One region of the Salinicola sp. RZ23 genome, then DNA from elsewhere that is predicted to be linked to it. Evidence: predicted binding sites of a transcription regulator. Region 1 holds the regulator's gene; the other holds the start of a gene.
The links. The regulator sigma-54, encoded in region 1, starts transcription at its own class of promoters, with help from an activator protein. The targets are predictions, from matches to a motif close to TGGCACNNNNNTTGCTNT.

Region 1 (7,560 bases):
GGCCAGCTATATGCTGTCGGCTTACAGTGCTCGCCGCCTCGGCCTGCAGACCACCGGCAACGCCGGCGGAGCGCGCAACGTGCGCATCCAGGCGCCGACCACTGAGCTGGCGGCGCTGATGCGTCAGATGGGCACCGGGGTGATGGTCACCGAGATGATGGGGCAGGGGCTCAATCCCGTCACCGGCGACTATTCGCGCGGGGCGGCGGGGTTCTGGATCGAGAACGGCGAGATCTCCCACCCGGTGGAGGAGTTCACGGTCGCTGGCAATCTGCGTGAGATGTTCGCCGCCCTGCAGGGGGTGGGTGACGACATCGACCGCCGCGGCAGCGTGCACACCGGCAGCTGGCTGGTGGATGGGATGACGCTCGCTGGGCAGTAGGGCGGGGCGAAGTCAGGGAAACACGGCATCAAGGACGAAGTGGGTGAGGCTATGAATCAGTCCCGGCAAGCGGACGAGCCGCGTCAGTTCCTGGGCCACCCCTGGCCGCTGTCGACGCTCTTCGGCATGGAAGTGTGGGAGCGCTTCTCGTTCTACGGCATGCAGGCGATCCTGCTGATCTACCTCTACTACGAGAGTGCGCGGGGCGGGCTGGGCATCGCCGAGAGCGCGGCGTTCGGTATCGTCGGCGCTTACGGCAGCAGCGTCTATCTGGCGACCATCCTCGGTGGCTGGTTCGCCGACCGCGTGCTCGGTCCCGAGCGCACGCTGTTCTACTCGGGGGCGATCGTGATGGCGGGGCATGTGGCCCTGGCGCTGGTGCCCGGGGTTCCCGGGGTGACGCTGGGGCTGTGCCTGGTGGCGCTGGGCAGTGGTGGGGTCAAGGCGACCTGTGCCGCGCTGGTCGGGTCGCTCTACGCTCCAGGCAGCCCCAAGCGCGACGCCGGCTTCTCGATCTTCTATCTGGGGATCAATCTCGGCGGTTTTGCCGGGCCGCTGCTGACCGGCTATCTGCAGAGCAGCGCCGGCTTCCACTACGGTTTCGGTATCGCCGCCATCGGCATGGCGCTGGGGCTGATCCAGTATGCCTTCGGTCGGCGTCATCTCGCCGAGGCGCAGCGCCATCCGCCGATGCCGCTGGCGGCGGGGGAAGCCAAGCGTTATCTGTTCGGTGCGATCGTGGCGTTGGCGCTGCTGGCGGCAGCGCTCGTGTTCGGTTGGCTCCGGGCGGACACGCTCACGGATGTGATCCTCGGCGTGATCGTGGTCACCACGCTGGCCTACTTCGTGGTCATTCTGCGCTCGGCCCGGGTGTCGGCGCTGGAGCGCCGCCGGGTACTCGCCTTCGTGCCGCTGTTCATGGCCAGTGCGGTCTACTGGGCGCTCTATGTGCAGTCCTACACGGTGATCGTGGCGTTCTTCGACCAGCGGGTGGATCGCCAGTTGGGCGGCTGGACGATACCGGTAGGCTGGCTGACCTCGGTACAGGCACTCACCATCATCCTGCTATCCGGGGTCTTTGCCTGGCTGTGGTCACGCCTGGGCCAGCGCCAGCCCTCGTCGGCGGCCAAGTTCGTGATCGCGATGCTGGTGATCGGCGCTTCGTTCTTCGGCTATCTGCCCTGGCTGGGCACGGATGCCGTGGGCATGCCGCTCTGGGTGCTGGTACTGCTGCTGCTCGGCTTCACGGTCTCCGAGCTGTGCCTGTCGCCGATCGGGCTATCGGTCACCACGCGGCTGGCGCCACGCGCGATGCAGACCCAGATGATCGCGCTCTTTTATCTGTCGCTGTCGCTCGGTTTCGCCGCCGGCGGACGTGCCGGCGAGTGGTACACCCAGCGCACGGAGGTGGTCTATTTCATCACGCTGGGCACGGTGAGTCTGATCGCCGGTGTGCTGCTCGCGCTCTGCCTGCCGGCGATTCGCCGCGCCAGCGCCGGCACCGAGTGAGCGCCGGCAGCGAATAAGCGCTGTTATCGAGCAAGTACCGGCGGTACCCCGGGCGCCGCGGGTGTGGCGTCCGGGGGATGGCGGTATCAGCTGTCGAGGCGATCCTTGACGTAGGTGATCTCGCTCTTGCCGTGGGGCACAGGTTGGCCGTCGGCATCGAGATTGACGAATACCATGCGATCGATCGTCAGAATGCTCTTGCGGGTGATCTTGTTGCGGACATGGCAGGAGAGCGTGATCGAGCTGGTGCCGAAATGGGTCGCGGTGAGGCCCAGCTCGATGATGTCACCCTGACGTGCACTGGAGACGAAGTTGATCTCCGAGATGAACTTGGTGACCACGTTGGCGTTGTCGAGCTGAATGATGGCGTAGATCGCGGCTTCTTCGTCGATCCAGCGCAGCAGACTGCCCCCGAACAGCGAGCCGTTGGGGTTGAGATCCTCGGGCTTGATCCATTTGCGGGTATGGAAGTTCATGCACGGCTCCTGGGGGCGACGGTAGGCGTCGGGGCATTGACGTTGAAGGATTGCCGCTATCGGCGGGACCTATTCATCCTCGTGGAAGCGGGCCTCGAACAGCGCGGTGATCGCCTCCATCGCGGGTTCCGCTTCGTCACCTTCGGTGACGATCACCAGCGGCGTGCCGCAGGGCGCGGCCAGCATCAGCAGCGACATGATATTGGCGGCGTCGGCGATACGCTCGCCGTGGTGTACCGCGACCCGGGCGGCGAACGGCTGACAGCACTGCACCAGCTTGGTCGCGGCCCGGGCGTGCAGGCCGCGGCGGTTGGTCAGGCGCAGTTCACGCGTCGGCATTGCCACCCCGCTCGGCAGGCATGTCATCGGAGAGGGCGGTGTGCACCCCGAGTTCGCGATGGCGTAGACGGATATCGACGTCGTCGTGACGGAAGTGGTGCGCCAGGCGCTCGATCAGGTAGACCGAGCGGTGATGACCGCCGGTGCAGCCCACCGCGACGGTGAGGTAGCTGCGGTGGCTGGCCAGGTAGGCCGGCAGCCAGCGGATCAGCCAGGCATGGATATCGCCGGCCATGGCGTGCACGTCGGGGTACTGCTCGAGAAAGGTGACGATCTCGCCGTCGCGGCCGTCGAAAGCACGCAGGTTCGGGTCCCAGAACGGGTTGGGCAGGCAGCGCACGTCGAACACCATGTCGGCATCCAGCGGTACGCCGCGCTTGAAGCCGAACGATTCGAAGGTGAGCGTGAGGCGGCCGCCGCTGTGACGCGCGACCTGTTCGCTGATGCGGGCACGCAGGTCGTGGACCGAGAGACCGCGGGTATCGATCACCAGATCGGCGACCCGGCGGATCGGCGCCAGATAGCCCTGCTCGTTGTCGATCGCCTCGGCCAGCGTCATGTCGTTGCCGCGGGTCAGCGGATGGCGACGACGGGTGGCGGAGTAGCGTTCGAGCAGCACCTTGGCGTCGGCGGTGAGGTAGATCACCTGGGTGTCGATGCCGCGCTCGCGCACACCTTCGAGCAGCACCGGGAAGCGCTCCAGCGCCTCCGGCAGGTTACGCGCATCGATGCTCACCGCCACATTGGGCCGCGACGGCGGTGCGGCCCTGAGCTCGTCGATCAGCGGCGCCAGCAGATTGGTCGGCAGGTTGTCGATGGCGTAGTAGCCGAGATCTTCCAGCGCCTGCAGCGCAATGGATTTTCCCGACCCCGAGCGGCCACTGATGATGACGAGTCGCATGCAGTCTCTATCCGTCTTCGCTGTCCTGATGATGGCGAATGGCGTCGATCAGCGTGTCGTGGAGCGCGTGCTGCGAGCCGGCCTGGCGCAGCTTCTGGCGCACGCTGCCCTGATTCATGATGCCGGCGACCTCGGCCAGCAGCGAAAGGTGGGCGTCGTCGGCCTCCTCCGGCACCAGCAGCACGAACACCAGATCCACCGGCTCGCCATCGATGGCATCGAAGTCGATGGCATCCTCGAGGCGCATGAAGCCAGCCAACGGCGTCTTGCAGTGCGGGCTGCGGGCGTGCGGGATGGCGACCCCGTTGCCGATGCCGGTGCTGCCCAGCCGCTCGCGTCCGATCAGGCGGCTGAACACCTCCTGACTGTCCAGGCTGGGCGTATTCTGGGCGATGAAGGTGCTGAAGAATTCCAGCAGACGCTTTTTGCTGCCCCCCGTCACACCGTAGAGGGTGCGTTCGGGGGGCAGGATGGTTTCCAGAGTGATCATCGGGGAATTAGCGGGCGCCTGCGCCTTGCGCGCGGGCCTGTGCCTTCTCTTTGTGTTTGACCAGCTGGCGGTCCAGCTTGTCGGTCAGGGCGTCGATCGCGGCATACATGTCGATATCGCTGGCTTCGGCATGAATGTCGCCGCCCGCTGCGTGTAGCGTGCAGGCCGCTTGCTGACGCTCTTTCTCGATGCTCAACGTCACCTGAACGTTGGTGATGTTGTCGTAGTGGCGCTCCAGACGTGCGAGTTTCTCGTCGACGTAGTCCCGCAGGGCGTCGGTCAGTTCGACATGGTGGCCGGTGACGTTCACTTGCATGGCGCGCTCCTGTTGCGGCTTATGTGGCACCTCTGATTGTAACCCTTTTCTCCGCGCTGCAAAGGGATCGCGGACGATTGATCGCCATGCGCTCGCGTGAATTCTAAAAGTCCAATCAAGACAGTCGCTTACGTTCGCTCGAGGCGGGGATGCCCATGGCCTCGCGGTACTTGGCCACGGTGCGCCGGGCGACGCTGATGTCGGCCTGCGCCAGCAGCTCCACCAGCTTGCTGTCGGAGAGCGGCTTGCGCGGTGACTCCTCGCCGATCAGCTTCTTCAGGCGTGCCCGAATCGCGGTGCTGGAGACGCTGTCGCTCTCGCCGCGTTGCCCCACCTGACTGGAAAAGAAGTACTTGAGTTCGAACACCCCGCGCGGCGTGTGGATGAACTTCTGCGTGGTCACCCGCGAGATGGTGGATTCGTGCATGTCGACGCTGGTGGCGATGTCGGCCAGGATCAGCGGCTTCATCGCCTCTTCGCCGCGCTCGAGGAAGTCGACCTGGCGCGCCATGATCTCGCGCCCCACCCGCAACAGGGTGTCGTTGCGGCTGGAGAGGCTCTTCATCAGCCAGCGCGCCTCCTGCAGGTGCTGGCGCAGAAAGGTGTTGTCGTCGCTCTTGTCGGCGCGCCGGATCAGCGCGGCGTAGTCGGGCTGGATGCGCAGCCGCGGCAGCGCCTCGGCGTTGAGCTCGATGCGCCAGCCATCGCGGGTCAGGCGTGCCACCAGATCCGGGATCACATAGTCCTGCTGGCTGTGGTCGAAGGCCTGGCCGGGGCGCGGGTCGAGGGTGCGGATGGTGGCGATGACGCGGTCGAGCTCGTCGTCGTCGAGGCGCAGGCGGCGCTTGAGCTGGCGCCGGTCGTCGCCGGCCAGCGCCTCCAGGAACTGGCGCACCAGGCGCTTGGCCTGGGGCAGCAGTGGGGTATCGCCGGGCAGCGCGCCGAGCTGCAGCAGCAGGCATTCGCGCAGATCGCGGGCGCCCACGCCGGTGGGGTCGAACTGCTGCAGCCGCAGCAGTACGCGCTCGAGGTCGGCGCTGGTGCACGGCTCCGAATGCTGCTCGCGCAGCCCCGCGGTGAGCTCGTCGAGGGTGCCCTCGAGATAGCCGTTGGCGTTGATGGCGTCGATCAGGTAGTCGCCGATGAGCCGTTCGCGGGGATCGAAATCGCCCATGGCGAGCTGCCAGGCGAGATGGTCGTGGAGCGTGGTGCCGGCGGCGTTGCGCTCCAGGTCCGGCCACTCGTCGGCGCCGGCCGGGGCGGCGCTGGCGGCGATGTCCTGATAGGTGTCGCTCCACTCGCTGTCGAGGGCGAGCTCTTCGGGAATATCGCTGGCCCACTCCTCCTCGGGCGTCTCGCTGGCCGCCTGCTCGGCATACTCTTCGTCCAGCTCGAGCATGGGGTTGGCCTCGAGCGCCTGCTGGATCTCCTGGCGCAGATCGAGCGTCGACAGCTGCAGCAGCTGGATCGCCTGCTGCAGCTGTGGCGTCATTGTCAGCTGGGCGCCGACACGCAGTTGAAGTGAAGGTTTCATGGACATGGCATGGACACGGGAAAGGGCCGCGGTGGCCGTCGATAGGTTAACCCTACGTTACTGACTGCCCCGGTGGGATGCAACGCTTTGAGCGCTAACTTTATGCAAGAAATATGCCACGGTGCGTTCGGCTTGGGTGTGCAGAGGCTTTGAGAGGTGCGCCGCCCGCCGCGAGTGACGCAGTGGGCTGGGGAGGCGGAAGGGCCTTGGCGCGACGCTGGACTTTGTACGCAAAGTCGGCGAGCGAAGGCCATACCGGGGCGCGTAGCTAAGGCAAAAATCGGCGAAAACGGACCGGTCTGGCGCTCCAGTTTACGGGGTGTAAATGAGCATTTTGACGGGGGCGCCGACCTCGGGCTGGCGATCCCGCCGATTTTTAACGCCGAATTGTCGAGCGCAGGTAGTTTGCGTCTCGAGTCTAGAGTCGGAACTCGTGCCCCAGATAGACATCGCGCACGCGCTGATTGTCGAGGATTGCCTCCGGGCGCCCCTCGGCGATGATCTGTCCATCGCCGACGATGTAGGCGTTGTCGCAGATATCCAGTGTCTCGCGCACGTTGTGGTCGGTGATCAGCACGCCGATCTCACGATCCCGCAGCTGGCGGATGATGTTCTTGATATCGCCCACCGAGATCGGATCGACCCCGGCGAAGGGTTCGTCGAGCAGCACGAAGGCGGGCTCGGTGGCCAGTGCCCGGGCAATCTCCACCCGCCGCCGCTCGCCACCGGAGAGCGACATGCCCAGGTTGTCGCGGATATGGTCGACGTGGAAATCGCCCAGCAGCTGCTCCAGGCGGTCGCGGCGCCCGGCGCGGTCGAGATCCCGGCGCGTCTCCAGAATGGCCATGATGTTGTCGGCGACGCTGAGCTTGCGGAAGATCGAGGCCTCCTGCGGCAGGTAGCCGATGCCGGCGCGGGCGCGCTCGTGCATCGGCGCGCGGCTCAGGTCGCGATCGTCGATGTGCACGCTGCCGGCGTCGGACTTGACCAGCCCCACGATCATGTAGAAGGAGGTGGTCTTGCCCGCGCCGTTGGGGCCGAGCAGGCCGACGATGCTGCCCTGGCGCAGGGTCAGGCTGAAGTCGTGGACGACTCGACGCCCCTTGTAGCTCTTGGCCAGATTGGCGGCCGTTAGCGTTTTCATCGCTGGATTCCTTGCCTCGCGAAAGGGTGCGTCACTGCGTCTGCTGGCGCGGCGTGAGCGTCATGCGCACGCGGCCGTCGCCGCTGCCGTCGCCACTGGTGCTGGAGCGCGCGTTGACCCTGCGCGAGTTGAGATAGTACTCGACGTAGGCGCCATCGAAGGTGTCGCGTGCCTGGTGCAGTTCGGCGTGACCGATCAGCTCGACCCGGCGCTCGGCGGCGTGGTAGATGATCTTGTCGCCCCAGCCCTTGACCAGGGCTTCGTCGGGGGCGGGCTTCTGCTCCAGATAGGCGCGCTCGCCACCGCCACCGGTAGCGGTCACCAGGCTGACTTCGCCATTCTTGCCGCGCTTGATCTCCACTCGAGCGGCCTTGAGCTGCATGCTGCCCTGCTGCATGTCGACCTTGCCGGTATAGACGGCGGTGCCTTGGCGATCGTCGAGTTCGAGCTGGTCGGCGGCGATCTCGAT
Region 2 (7,560 bases), on a different contig from region 1:
GTGCATCGAGGATTTGGCAAAAAAAGACGCTATTACAGCGGGTTATTATGCTTGTATGCGTGTCTGCCTCATTTTGGCACATTACTTGCTCATGTTTCGTAACACGCTTTATCGATCCGCGGGCAGCGGTTGCACGCATGGGCAAGCGCCCGGGTCACATGCTAAAAAGCGGTGTTGGACATTCGCCAACGAATCGAGCCATGGCTCACAGTGGAGGACAACATGTCTGAGAAAACCCTCGCCCTTATCGAAGAACACGACGTCAAGTGGATCGATCTGCGCTTTACCGATACCAAGGGCAAGGAGCAGCACGTCACCATTCCGGCCAGCGCCGTCGACGCCGAGTTCTTTGAAGATGGTCAGATGTTCGACGGTTCTTCCATCGAAGGCTGGAAGGGCATCAACGAATCGGACATGATCCTGCGTCCGGAAGACGGTACCGGCTTCCTCGACCCGTTCACCGAAGACGCCACGCTGATCCTGCGCTGCGACATCATCGAGCCGGCCACCATGCAGGGCTACGAGCGTGATCCGCGCTCCATCGCCAAGCGCGCCGAAGCCTACCTGAACAGCACCGGTCTGGGCGACACCGCCTTCTTCGGCCCGGAGCCCGAGTTCTTCATCTTCGACGAGGTCCACTTCAAGTCCGACATCGAAGGCTCGATGTACAAGATCACCTCGGAAGAGGGTGCCTGGTCCACCGATCGCCAGATCGAAGGTGGCAACCTGGCGCACCGTCCGCGCGTCAAGGGCGGCTACTTCCCGGTGCCCCCGGTCGACAGCTTCCACGACATCCGTAGCGCCATGTGCAACACGCTGCAGGCGATCGGCCAGTCGGTCGAAGTGCACCACCACGAGGTCGCCAACGCCGGCCAGAACGAGATCGGCGTCAAGTTCAACACCCTGGTGAAGAAGGCCGACGAAGTTCAGGAACTGAAGTACGTGGTCCACAACGTGGCGCACGCCTACGGCAAGACCGCGACCTTCATGCCCAAGCCGCTGGTCGGTGACAACGGCTCCGGGATGCACGTCCACCAGTCGTTCTGGAAAGATGGTCAGAACCAGTTCGCGGGTGACGAATACGCCGGCCTGTCCGAGATGGCGCTCTACTACATCGGCGGCATCATCAAGCACGCGCGTGCCCTGAACGCCTTCACCAACGCCTCGACCAACTCCTACAAGCGTCTGGTGCCGGGTTTCGAAGCGCCGGTCATGCTCGCCTACAGCGCGCGTAACCGTTCCGCCTCGATCCGTATTCCGTACACCTCGAACCCGAAGGCCAAGCGTGTCGAGACGCGTTTCCCTGACCCGACCGCCAACCCGTACCTGGCGTTCTCGGCGATGCTGATGGCCGGCATCGACGGCATCAAGAACAAGATCCATCCTGGCGATGCCATGGACAAGAACCTCTATGACCTGCCGCCGGAAGAGGGCAAGAAGGTTCCGACCGTCGCCAGCAGCCTGGATCAGGCTCTGGAAGCGCTGGACAAGGATCGCGCCTTCCTGACCGAAGGTGGCGTCTTCACCGACTCCATGATCGATGCCTACATCGAGCTGAAGGGCGAAGATGTCGAGCGTCTGCGCATGACCACGCACCCGGTCGAGTTCGAGCTCTACTACAGCCTGTAAACGACGGCCAGTGAGCGAAGATCCGTGAACGATAGCGTTCGCGCTCGACGACAAGCCCCACTTCGGTGGGGCTTTTTCGTCTGCGGCCGATAGAGAGCGGAAACGGCAAGCGGAGAGGCACTCTGATGGGTAGCGACAGGCAGCGTGGGACTCGGCGCGGGTGGCGCCGCCGCGGACGGTTCATGGCAGGAGCGCTGGTGGGCGTCATGACCGCCGCCGGGGTGACGGGCGCGGCGCTGGCGTCGCCGGTCTACCGGCATATCGATGCCCAGGGCAACGTGGTCTACAGCGACCGCCCGAGCGGCGGCCAGCGGGTCGAGCTGGCGCCGATCAGCGTGGTCGACCCGCAGGAACCGGCCGAGGGCGCCGCGGGGGCGGCAGTGACACCGCGCAAGACGCCGGCGTCCGAGGCGGCAGCGGCCTACTCACGCTTCGAGATCTTGAGCCCCGCCGACGGCACGACCCTGCCCACCGGGCGTGCCGGTGACGTCCAGGTGCGCCTGGCGATCCAGCCGCCGCTGGCCTCCTCCGATCGGGTACAGCTGCGCGTCGACGGCGAGGTGCGCCAGTCGCCGATGCGTACCCAGGTATTCGCGGTGAGCGGCCTGGACCGCGGCGAGCACCAGCTACTGGCGGAGATCGTCGACGATCAGGGCACGGTGCAGCTGGCCACGCCGCCGGTCACGCTCTACGTCCAGCGCGCCAGCGTGAATCTGCCCGCCAACCCGAATCGGCCAGCTCGCCCGAATCGCGCCGACGGCTCGAATTGAGCCGCTCATCCGACTCGAACGATGCGTGGGCATCGGTCTGTCAGCGGGAAGCGAGCCAATGAGAAGGGCCTGCGGCAGGGTGTCGTTCCGTGCCGGGTGCGCCATTTTGGTGCATCCGCGATAGGATAGCGCAGCGCCCAGGCCGCCAAAGCCCGGCGGTGTGGAGGTGGCGCGGTTCTTGCACTGCTTCAGGACATGGCGGATCACCACGATGGAACGACGTATGTATCAACGCTTGCTGGAACATCTGACGACTGCGGTCGTGCTGCTCGACGAGCGGCTCCAGGTGCGCTGGCTCAATCCCGCCGCCGAAGCGCTGCTGGCGGCCAGCCGGCCACGGGTGGTGGGGCATTGGCTGGAGTGCCTGGAGGGCGAGTCCGGGCGCGTGCGCGAGGTGTTGAGCAAGGCGATGCACGAGTTCCACCCTTACACCCAGCGCGAGGCGTCGCTGTCGCTGCCCGGCGGCGAGACGATCACCGTCGACTTCACCGCGACCCCGATCACCAGCCGCGAGCTGCTGGTTGAGATCGAGCCGCGCGACCGGTTGCTGCGCATCTCCCGCGAAGAGGCGCTGATCGCGCGTCAGGAAACGGTCAAGGTGCTGACCCGCGGGCTGGCCCACGAGGTCAAGAATCCGCTGGGGGGCATTCGCGGGGCGGCCCAGCTGCTGGAGCGCGACCTGCCCGACCCGCAGTTGACCGAGTTCACCCGCATCATCGTCGAGGAGGTCGACCGCCTGCGCGATCTGGTCGATCGCATGCTCGGCCCCAACACCCTGGTGCGGCACGAGTCGCTCAACGTGCACAAGGTGCTGGAGCGGGTGCGCGCACTGCTGGAAGCGGAGCATCCCCGGCTCGCCTTCGAGCGCGACTACGACCCCAGCGTGCCGGACCTGATCGGCGACGAAGCGCAGCTGATCCAGGCCACGCTCAACGTCGCGCGCAATGCGGTCCAGGCGATGACCGAGCACGCCACCCCGGAGCCGCGGCTGCTGCTGCGTACCCGGGTGCGGCGCCAGTTCACCCTGGGTGCGGAGCGTCATCGCCTGGTGTGCGAGATGGCGATTATCGACAACGGCCCGGGGATTCCTGCGCCGATCCGCGAGACGCTGTTCTTTCCCATGGTCTCCGGACGCGCCGAGGGCAGCGGCCTCGGGCTCTCCATTGCGCAGTCGATCCTGCACCAGCACCAGGGCCTGATCGAGTGCGAATCGCGCCCCGGGGCCACCGAGTTCCGTCTGCTGATTCCGTTCGAGGCGCCGGCTTGAGCGTCTCTCGCCATCCCCGCGGGCGCGCAAGGACGCGCCCTGCCGCAGCCGCTACGAGTGCGATTCATTCCGTCGCCACGAGCGAGATTCATCCCCTCGTCGCGAGCGCGACTCATCTTAGTGCAGGAGGAGTGTCATGACCGATGTCGCCCGTATCGTGATCGTCGACGACGATCGTGCCATCCGCTGGGTCCTGGAGCGGGCGCTGGCGCAGCCGGATCTGGAAGTGAAATCCTTCGACCGTGCCGATGCCGCGCTGGAGGCGATCGAGCGCCAGGCACCGGAGGTGCTGCTGACCGATATCCGCATGCCGGGGCTAGACGGGCTCGACCTGATGGCCAAGGTGCGCGAGATGCACCCGGACCTGCCGGTGATCGTGATGACCGCGCACTCGGATCTCGACAGTGCGGTGGCCTCCTACCAGGGTGGGGCCTTCGAGTATCTGCCCAAGCCGTTCGATGTCGACGACGCCCTGGCGCTGGTGCGCCGCGGCGTCGCCCACGCCCGTGAGCGGCGCTCGCCGGCGGCGCTGCCGGAGGGGCTCTCGGCGGAGATCATCGGTGAGGCGCCGGCAATGCAGGAGGTGTTTCGCGCCATCGGCCGGCTGTCGCAGTCGCATATCACGGTGCTGATCAACGGCGAATCGGGGACCGGCAAGGAGCGGGTCGCCCAGGCGCTGCACCAGCACAGCCCGCGCCGCGGGCAGCCGTTCATCGCCCTCAACATGGCGGCTATCCCCAAGGATCTGATGGAGTCGGAGCTGTTCGGCCACGAGAAGGGCGCCTTCACCGGGGCCACCTCCCAGCGTCGCGGACGCTTCGAACAAGCCGACGGTGGCACCCTGTTCCTCGACGAGATCGGCGATATGCCGGCCGACACCCAGACGCGGCTGCTGCGGGTGCTCGCCGACGGCGAGTTCTATCGGGTCGGTGGGCACACCCCGGTCAAGGTCGACGTGCGGATCATCGCCGCAACCCACCAGAATCTGGAGACACTGGTCGCCGACGGGCGCTTCCGCGAGGATCTGTTCCACCGCCTCAACGTGATCCGTGTGCACCTGCCGCGGCTCGCCGAGCGGCGCGAGGACATCCCGCGGCTGGCCCAGCACTTTCTCGCCGAGGCGGCCAAGGAGCTCGCCACCGAGCCCAAGGTGCTGACCCAGGAAGCGACCTCCCATCTCACCCGGCTACCCTGGCCGGGGAATGTGCGCCAGCTCGAGAATACCTGCCGCTGGCTCACGGTGATGGCCTCGGGACGCGAGGTGCTGGTCGACGATCTGCCGCTGGAGCTGCGCGATCTCGAAGGTCTGGAAGCCCCCAGCGGCGACTGGCGCGCGGCCTTCCGCGAATGGGCGGATCGCGCCCTGGCGGCGGGTCACACCCACCTGCTCGAGGAGGCGGTGCCGGATTTCGAGCGCATCCTGATCGAGACCGCGCTCAAGCACACCGGCGGGCGCAAGGGCGAAGCCGCCGAGCTGCTGGGGTGGGGGCGCAACACCCTGACGCGCAAGTTGAAGGTGCTGTTGCCGGCGCTGGCGGACGACTGAAGCCCGGAGTTCGTGCCGCTTGTCAGAGTTCACGAGCGCATCCTGATCGAGACCGCGCTCGAGCACACCGGCGCGTGCTCTCCACAAGATCGGCGAAGCCGCCGAGCTGCTGGGGTGGGGGCGCAACACCCTGACGCGCAAGTTGAAAGTGCTGTTGCCGGCGTTGGCGGACGACTGAAACCGAATTTAACCTCGATCAGAAAAGCGGCTAGTCTGACACGACGCCCGGTGCCGAGGCCGGGCGTGAATCCATCACCCAGGGGATGTCATGAGCGAGAACACCGCCTGGTGGCGTGGCAGCGTCATCTATCAGATCTATCCGCGCAGCTTCATGGATGCGCGTGGCGACGGGGTCGGCGATCTGCCGGGTATCACCTCGAAGCTCGACTACGTTGCCGAGCTGGGGGTCGATGCGATCTGGATTTCGCCGTTCTTTCCCTCGCCGATGAAGGACTTCGGCTACGACATCACCGACTACCGCGGCGTCGATCCGATGTTCGGCTCCTTCCACGATTTCCAGATGCTGCTCGAACGCGCCCACGAGCTGGGGCTCAAGGTGATCATCGATCTGGTGTTGAGCCACACCTCCGATCAGCACCACTGGTTCGTGCAGAGCCGCAGCTCGCGCGACAATCAGAAGGCCGACTGGTACGTCTGGGCCGACCCCAAGGCCGACGGTACACCGCCCAACAACTGGTTGTCGTTCTTCACCGGCAGCGCCTGGACCTTCGACAGCCGGCGGCGCCAGTACTATCTGCACAACTTCCTGTCGTGCCAGCCAGATCTCAATTTTCACAATCCGGCGGTGCGCCGGGCGCAGCTCGACAACGCGCGCTTCTGGCTCGACATGGGGGTCGACGGCTTTCGTCTCGACACCTCCAATTTCTATTTTCACAGCCAGGGGCTCGAGAACAATCCGGCGCTGGGTAGTGGCGAGCTCAAGACACCCAGCGTGCCGGCGTCCAACCCCTACGCGATGCAGCGCCACCAGTTCGATATCAGCCAGCCCGAGAACCTCGGTTTCCTGCACGAGCTGCGTACGCTGATGGAGGAGTACCCCGGCACTACCACAGTGGGCGAGATCTCCGATGATCGCCCGCTGGAACGGATGGTGGAGTACACCACCGGTAGCGATCGCCTGCACATGGCCTACACCTTCGATCTGTTCGATGCGCGCTTCGAGGCCAAGCAGCTACGCGATGTGATCGAGCACTTCCAGTACTACGCCGTCGATGCCTGGCCGTGCTGGGCGCTCTCCAACCATGACGTGATGCGGGTGGTCTCGCGCTGGACCGATCACGAGCATCTGGAGCAGCACGGGCCACTGGTGGCGAAACTCGCCACGGTGATGCTCTGTTCGCTCTACGGCAGCGTATGTCTTTATCAGGGTGAGGAGCTGGGGCTGCCCGAGGCCGACGTGCCCTACGAGCGGCTGGTCGATCCCTACGGCCTGGCGCTGTGGCCGGAGTACAAGGGGCGCGATGGCTGCCGCACGCCGATGCCGTGGAGCGAGGGCGATCGTGGTGGCTTCTCCAGCGTCGAGCCGTGGCTGCCGGTGGATGTCCACCACCGGCGCCTGTGCGTGGATCGTCAGCTGGCCAGTACCGATAGCACCCTGAACGTGACCCGCGCCTTTCTGCACTGGCGCAAGGCGCAGTCGGCGATGGTCGACGGCACCTTGATTCTCTCCGACTTCGATGACGAGCTGCTGGGCTGGCTGCGTGTCTCCCGCGATCAGGCGATCCTCGCGGTGTTCAACCTGACCGCCGAGACCCGCACCACCGGGCTGCCCGAGGGGGCTGGCGAGATCATCTACCGCCAGGGCTTCAGCCCTGAGCTGAAGGAGGGGCAACTGACGCTGCCGCCGTTCCAGGCGGCGTTCATCGAGATCGCTCGTGACAGCATCGACCCGCAGGCGCTGATCGAGCAGGAGCCGGATCTCGAGCGCAAGGGTTTCCTGAGCCGCCTGCTGAGCTCGCTGATGGGACACGAAGAGGACAGCGCGCGACCGAGCTGAGGCCGCGCGCCGCCTGGGCGAGCGCAGTACGTTTCAGACCGTGCCGAAGGCTCAGGCGCCCCAGTAGTCGCGGGCCAGATCCACCACCAGGCGCACCTTGTCCCACTGTGCCTGCTCGGCCAGGTCGTTGCCCTCCTCGGTGGAGGCGAAGCCACACTGCGGGCTCAGGCAGAGCTGCGACTTGGCGACGAAGCGGCTGGCCTCGTCGAGCCGGGCACGCACGCCGGCGGGGTCCTCGAGATCGCCTACCTTGGTGGTGACCAGACCGAGCACCGCCTGCTGATGGCCCTCGGGGACGAAGCGCAGCGGGTCGAAGCTGCCGGCGCGATCA

Region 2: a site for sigma-54 is predicted at 2,567-2,584, ahead of glnL (nitrogen regulation protein NR(II)). Genes of this name have one in related genera too.

The regions. Positions count from the first base shown of each region.
Region 1 is NZ_PZJK01000012.1:125,000-132,559, reverse strand. It holds gene pmbA (metalloprotease PmbA) at 1-382, shown strand, start outside; gene DOM67_RS12530 (oligopeptide:H+ symporter) at 434-1,891, shown strand; gene DOM67_RS12525 (hotdog domain-containing protein) at 1,978-2,367, opposite strand; gene DOM67_RS12520 (HPr family phosphocarrier protein) at 2,437-2,706, opposite strand; gene rapZ (RNase adapter RapZ) at 2,693-3,607, opposite strand; gene DOM67_RS12510 (PTS sugar transporter subunit IIA) at 3,615-4,094, opposite strand; gene raiA (ribosome-associated translation inhibitor RaiA) at 4,105-4,413, opposite strand; gene DOM67_RS12500 (RNA polymerase factor sigma-54) at 4,529-5,953, opposite strand; gene lptB (LPS export ABC transporter ATP-binding protein) at 6,366-7,091, opposite strand; gene lptA (lipopolysaccharide transport periplasmic protein LptA) at 7,123-7,560, opposite strand, start outside.
Region 2 is NZ_PZJK01000008.1:30,994-38,553, forward strand. It holds gene glnA (glutamate--ammonia ligase) at 223-1,629, shown strand; gene DOM67_RS09270 (DUF4124 domain-containing protein) at 1,812-2,399, shown strand; gene glnL (nitrogen regulation protein NR(II)) at 2,623-3,666, shown strand; gene ntrC (nitrogen regulation protein NR(I)) at 3,803-5,212, shown strand; gene DOM67_RS09290 (alpha-glucosidase) at 5,481-7,229, shown strand; gene DOM67_RS09295 (cobalamin-independent methionine synthase II family protein) at 7,281-7,560, opposite strand, start outside.